Regions from separate parts of the Pseudoalteromonas sp. 19-MNA-CIBAN-0066 genome, predicted to be linked through region 3. Evidence: predicted binding sites of a transcription regulator. Region 3 holds the regulator's gene; each other region holds the start of a gene.

Region 1 (2,280 bases), on a different contig from region 3:
ATTCCATGGTGGCTTTTAATAAGCGGTATAAGTTAATTGATGCGTCAATTTCTTCTTTACGGTTAGTTAAGCTTTCTATATTTAAGCCCAGCGGCACGTTTAAATGCGCACAGCTTTTAAGTATTAAATCGAGATTTTCGCGGCAAATACGTACCGATTCACTCAGCGTATTGTTCGCATCAAGCATGCGCCATTTAGTGGCCTCTGGCACTGAGATCCCCAACCATTGCATAAACTCTAAGGTTTTTTCGCCGCCGCACGGAGTAAAAGTTAAAATAAGGCGCTTAGGCTCAAGCCCTTGTGCTTTACAACTACGTGCATAGCTAGTTATTAACTCTATTGTTGCTTGTGCGTCGTAAACCGCTTGCGAAATAAAGAACTTACAGCCTTGAGCGGTTTTTTCTATTAGGCGCTCGTGTTCATTACGTTTATTAGAATGACGCTCTGCAATAGTAACGCCGCCTAAAAAGAAGTCATCAGATTGCTCTGCCAGCGTTTTATACGCATCTGGTAGGCTTAGTTTTATATCGCCTATCGATGATGGGCTACCTACTAAAACAATATTTTTTAAATCGTAGTCGTTTTTAGTTTCACTTAGCCAATCTTTAAACTCGTTCGCACTGCGTTGCGCCACACTTTTATAGGTAATTACATCTAGGTGCGATAAGCCACGTAATAGGTTGCTGTATTCACGTGGATCGACAGTTTGCCTAAATGGAAACGGACGCGCTTGATTAGTACGGCTGCTTTCGTCTTGAATGTCGTAAATTATTACGCCGTCGTATTCAATTTCGTGTAGGCGACCCAATAGCTTTTCTGCAATGGTTTTTAGTTGCGCTTTATCGGTACCAATTTTTGGCGGCGTAGTACCAATAAGGTATACGCCTTGATTGCTATCTTCTATTTTCTCTTGAAGTGATAAAGCCATAATCCTCATTCCAGCTTAGTTTGTTACGATGGAATTAATATAGCAGCCATTTAGATGGCTAGATAGCTTTATTTAATGAAAGTTTTTCAATCGTAGTGAGGTTTATTCATACAAGCTCGTTACCAATTAGTAAATTTGATACAGTTGTTTACATAATAACAACGCTTTAGGCTCTTATTATTGGCGGCTTTGCGGCATAATCAGATGGTACTTTTTATTAAACTAGCTCAACGTTTAGCGATTAAAATTGATTGCTATAAAAGGAAAAACAATGAAATTTAAATTTTTAGCAACCAGTTTAGCGGTATCGCTGGCACTGTCGGGTTGCGCTATTGAACAAAATCAAACGAGCCAAGCAGTAACACAACAACAAACAAACACTACGGGCGAGGGCGTTTTTTCACAAGACTACTTACTAGAAGAGCTTGAAAATGGCTTGCGCGTTATGGTGGTTAAAACCGATTACCCTGATGTAGTCTCGTTGCAAATTCCTGTATCGGTAGGATCACGTAATGAAACGCAAGCGGGCAAAACGGGCTTTGCGCATTTTTTTGAACACATGATGTTTAAAGGCTCTGAAAAATTTCCTGAGGCTGTGTATTCAAGTATTTTAAAAAATTCTGGCGTTGATAACCGCGCTTACACCACCAACGATTACACTAACTATCATTTAAACTTTTCAAAGCAGCATCTTGATAAAGTACTTGAACTTGAAGCTGATATTTTTCAAAACTTAACCTATACCGAAGAGCAATTTAGAACCGAAGCGCAAACGGTAAAAGGCGAGTACTTAAAAAATAATGCCAGCCCAGTGCGTAAATTACTTAGCGCAGTACGCGAAGAGGCCTTTGAGCAACACACTTATAAACACACCACTATGGGCTTTTTTAAAGACATAGAAGCCATGCCTGATCAAATGGCTTATGGTAAAGAATTTTTTGCCAAATTTTATAAGCCCGAATATGTATCACTCGTAATTGTGGGTGATGTAGACCCAAAAGCCACTATGGCTATGGTTAAAAAACACTGGGGTGCGTGGAAAAAGGGTGACTATGTTGCCGACATTAAAGCAGAGCCAACACAGCAAGCGCCAAAATATAGTCATCAACAAAACCCAGGCTTACCAGGGCATTGGTTATTAGTATCGTATAAAGGCACTGCGTGGGAGCCGGCTAAAAAAGACAGAGCTGCGCTTGATTTACTCTCGCAGCTTTATTTTTCAAACAACTCAGATTTATACCAAGAGCTAGTGGTAGATAAACAAATTGCCAGCCAAATGTTTAGCTATAACCCAGAAACCAAAGATCCGGGTTTACTGCATGTATTTGTAAAAGTAGAAAAAGCAGACGATT
Region 2 (2,280 bases), on a different contig from region 3:
GAACTCAAAATTACCAATTTTAAGTACGTCTTGCCCGTCAGATATTTCTTGGAAAACAGTTTTGCTTTCGTCCATACCGTCACGGAACTGATCAACCGTTGCAATGTGTACGCTTTCACCTATGGTGATGTTGCCGCTGTCTTGCTGTTGCTCGCCGCTGATCATTTTAAACAGTGTTGATTTACCCGCGCCGTTAGCACCAATAATGCCCACAATGGCACCTTTTGGCATGCTAAAGCTTAAATCGTCGATTAATACACGGTCGCCAAAGCTTTTACGTAAGTTAGTTATTTCAAGCACTTGATCCCCTAAACGTGGGCCAGGCGGAATAAACATTTCGTTGGTTTCGTTACGTTTTTGATAATCAGACTGCTGCATTTCGGTAAACTGCGCCATACGTGCTTTTGACTTAGCTTGGCGGCCTTTAGGGTTTGAACGAACCCATTCAAGCTCTTGCGCAATTGACTTTTGACGTGCTTTTTCAGATTTTTGCTCTTGTTGTAGGCGCGCATCTTTTTGCTCTAACCACGAAGAGTAGTTACCTTCCCATGGAATACCTTCACCACGGTCAAGCTCTAAAATCCAACCTGCTACATTATCTAGGAAGTAACGGTCATGCGTTACCGCCACAACTGTGCCTTCGTAATCGTGTAAGAAGCGCTCTAACCAGGCAACCGACTCAGCGTCTAAGTGGTTAGTTGGCTCATCGAGAATAAGCATGTCTGGTTTTTCAAGTAACAGTCGGCATATAGCAACACGGCGGCGTTCACCACCCGAAAGGTGCTCAATTTTAGCATCCCACTCAGGTAAACGTAGTGCATCGGCAGCGCGCTCTAAAACGTTGTCTATGTTATGACCATCGTGCGCTTGAATAACCGCTTCAAGCTCGCCTTGCTCTTTTGCAAGTGCGTCAAAGTCAGCGTCTTCCATGGCGTATTCGTTATACACTTCGTCAAGGCGTTTAAGCGCGTATTTAACTTCGCCAACAGCTTGCTCAACGATTTCGCGTACGGTTTTGCTTTCGTCTAAAACAGGTTCTTGCGGTAAGTAACCAATTTTAGTGCCTGGTTGTGGAAAGGCATCACCTTCAAAGTCTTGGTCAACACCGGCCATAATACGTAGCAATGTTGATTTACCAGAGCCGTTTAAACCAAGCACACCAATTTTAGCGCCCGGGAAAAAGTGTAACGAGATGTCTTTTAAGATAGTGCGCTTAGGTGGCACAACCTTAGAAACTCGACTCATCGAGAATATAAATTTATCAGGTAAAACCATGGAAAAAACCTTCAAATAATAATAAAAATTACAATGCTCTATTGTAGTGGTTGACGGGTGAGGCAGTCAACGAATGGCCAATTTTAAACCGACAAACAAACTATAAAGTGCACAAAAACGATTATAAAATAGGATGAAAAAAATTCATTTGGATATTTAGACATCTATACATCTATTGGTTGATATTTTTTCTTATCTGTTCATAATAAGTTTTCGGTTTTGATGAATAGGAGTAAAAGGATGCCAATTACAGTAAAAGACGAACTACCAGCTATTGCTCGCCTGCGCCAAGAAAACGTATTTGTAATGCCACAAACTCGTGCAAAAACGCAAGAAATTCGCCCCATGCGTTTGGCTATTCTTAACTTAATGCCTAATAAAGTTGAAACCGAAGTACAGTTTATTCGTTTGCTTGCCAATTCGCCCTTGCAAGTAAATGTAGAACTACTGCGTCTAGACACTCATCGCAGTAGCAGTAATTCAGAGCAGCACCTAGACACCTTTTATCGTTATTTTTCAGAAGTAAAAAACAATAACTACGATGCATTAATAGTTACCGGCGCGCCGCTAGCGCATTTAGAGTACCAGGATGTAGCTTATTGGGATGAGTTTACCGCAATTTTAGATTGGGCTGAGCAGCATGTTACGTCTACACTTTTTTCGTGTTGGGCAGCGCATGCAGCGCTTTATCATCATTATAAAATAAAGCGCGATTTAAAAACCGATAAACTGTGCGGCGTATTTACGCACCAATGTTACTTTGAACATGGGGCGTTAACGCGCGGCTTTGACGACACCTTTTTAGTGCCGCATTCGCGTTATGGCCATGTAGATGTAAATAAAATAAATGCTTGCAATGAACTAGTCGTGCTAGCGGGTTCTGAGAAAGTAGGTGCTTACTTAGTTAAAAATAAGTCGGGCAGCCAAGTGTTTATTACCGGCCACCCAGAGTATGACGCCGACTCGTTAAAAGCTGAATACCAACGCGATTGCGAAAAAAGCGAC
Region 3 (2,280 bases):
CCGATAAGCGTACATTACAAGATGTAATTGAAGATGCTGACGTATTTGTTGGTGTGTCGGGCCCTAACTTATTATCGGCCGATGATTTAAAATTAATGGCGGCAAAGCCAGTCGTATTTGCTTGTTCGAACCCAGACCCTGAGATTGATCCGGCATTGGCACACGGCGCACGTAGCGATTTAATTATGGCAACAGGGCGCTCAGATTACCCTAACCAAGTTAATAACGTGTTGTGTTTTCCGTTTATTTTCCGTGGTGCACTTGATGTGCGTGCCAGTGAAATTAACGATGAAATGAAAATTGCAGCAGTTGAAGCTATTCGTAGTATTGCCAAAGAGCCGGTTCCACCAGAAGTACTAAAAGCTGCCGGTGTAGATAAGCTAGCGTTTGGTGCAGAGTATATTATTCCTAAGCCTATGGACCCGCGTTTATTGCCGCGTATTGCTAAAGCAGTTGCATTAGCAGCCATTGCTTCAGGCGTAGCGCAAATAGAGCTGCCAGCAAACTATATGGAATAAGCAGCATTATGTTGCTCGGTATTAAGTTACTTCAGTGTAATTTATAGCCATAAAAAAACCTCAGCATGGCTGAGGTTTTTTTGTTTAAAAGCCGCTGTTTAGTCTTCGTTTAAAACAGGAACTTCTAAGCCCATTTCTTGCATTATTTTTTTCACTTCTTCAGGCACTTTTTCGGCGTTATCTTTACGTAAATCATCATCGTTAGGTAACGGTTGCCCAGTAAACGCATGCAAAAATGCTTCACATAATAGCTCGCTATTAGTTGCATGGCGTAAGTTATTAATTTGCCTACGGGTGCGTTCATCGGTTAGTACTTTTAATACATTTAGCGGGATCGAAACGGTGATCTTTTTAACTTGCTCTGATTTTTTCCCGTGTTCTGCGTATGGGTGAATATACTCGCCATTCCATTTTGCCATAAGATGTATCGTTGCCTCAGATTATTAATTGCTCACCCTACTAAAAAATAGCGCGAATATGCGTGAAATTCTATCGATTTAAACAAATTAGTCAAATACTTGTTGCACAGATGGCTAGGTGTTTAAATGTTTTGACTTCTTAAGTTGAATGAATTACTGTTTTAGACGTCTAAACATCTAAATAAAGCAGGTAATAAATATGAGTGAAAAAAATAAAGCGACAATTGCAGTTCGCAGTGGTGTCGATGCTGATAAGCACCATGGCGCGGTTGTGCCTCCGCTGTATTTATCAACCACTTATTCGTTTGCCGACTTTGATACAAAACGTCAATATGACTATGGCCGCAGTGGTAATCCAAATCGTGATACTTTAGCCCAAGCACTCAGCGAACTCGAAGGTGGTGCTCGCGGCATTATTACTGCAACAGGAATGGCTGCCGTACATTTAGCCACTCAGCTGCTTAATAGTGACGATACGTTAGTGATCCCCCATGATTGTTATGGCGGCAGCTATCGCTTATTTACCTCATTACAAAAGCGCGGCCTATTAAAACTCGAAGTGTTAGATTTAACTAAACCAGAAAGTTTGCAGCAAATTTTAGTAATCAAACCTAAGTTAATTTGGATAGAAACCCCTAGTAACCCTATTTTACGTTTAACTGATATTAAAGCAGTAACCGATATTGCGAAACAATGCGGTGCTTTGGTAGCCGCAGATAACACTTTTTTATCGCCTGCATTACAAAACCCGATTAAATTTGGCGTTGATATTGTGGTGCACTCAACCACTAAGTACATAAATGGCCACTCAGACGTGGTTGGCGGTGCGGTTATTGCTGCAACTGACGAACTAGGTGAAGAACTGGCTTGGTGGGCAAATAATATTGGTATAACGGGGGCACCGTTTGATAGTTACTTAACTTTGCGTGGCTTGCGTACTTTAAATGTACGCTTACGACAGCATCAAGAAAATGCCTTAGCTATTGCTAAGTACCTTGAAAGCTCAAAATTTGTTAGCCAAGTATATTACCCGGGGCTAGAGTCGCATCCACAACATGAATTGGCTAAAGCACAGCAACTTGGTTTTGGTGGCATGGTTAGTTTTGACATTAAAGGCGATGTGAATGACGCAGCTGCATTTTTAACAAACCTTAAAACATTTAGCTTAGCTGAATCTTTAGGTGGCGTAGAGAGCTTAATATGCCACCCAGCAACAATGACGCATGCAGGAATGGAAGCCGAGGCTCGTTTAGCCGCTGGCGTTGGCGATACGCTTATTCGTGTGTCGGTAGGTATTGAAGATGTAGCAGATTTATTAGCAGACTTTGATCGGGTATTTAATT

Evidence for each region. Region 3 encodes MetJ, which represses methionine synthesis genes. Its sites were predicted from a motif close to TAGACGTCTAGACGTCTA; they were not measured.
Region 1: a site for MetJ is predicted at 972-989, ahead of AAEZ18_RS00390 (methylenetetrahydrofolate reductase). Genes of this name have one in related genera too.
Region 2: a site for MetJ is predicted at 1,433-1,450, ahead of metA (homoserine O-acetyltransferase MetA). Genes of this name have one in related genera too.

What each region holds. Positions count from the first base shown of each region.
Region 1 covers NZ_JBEONZ010000001.1:80,005-82,284, forward strand. Annotated here, with positions in the region: gene AAEZ18_RS00390 (methylenetetrahydrofolate reductase) at 1-928, opposite strand, end outside; gene AAEZ18_RS00395 (M16 family metallopeptidase) at 1,200-2,280, shown strand, end outside.
Region 2 covers NZ_JBEONZ010000010.1:114,311-116,590, forward strand. Annotated here, with positions in the region: gene ettA (energy-dependent translational throttle protein EttA) at 1-1,275, opposite strand, end outside; gene metA (homoserine O-acetyltransferase MetA) at 1,516-2,280, shown strand, end outside.
Region 3 covers NZ_JBEONZ010000004.1:153,293-155,572, reverse strand. Annotated here, with positions in the region: gene AAEZ18_RS04405 (malic enzyme-like NAD(P)-binding protein) at 1-518, shown strand, start outside; gene metJ (met regulon transcriptional regulator MetJ) at 617-937, opposite strand; gene metB (cystathionine gamma-synthase) at 1,137-2,280, shown strand, end outside.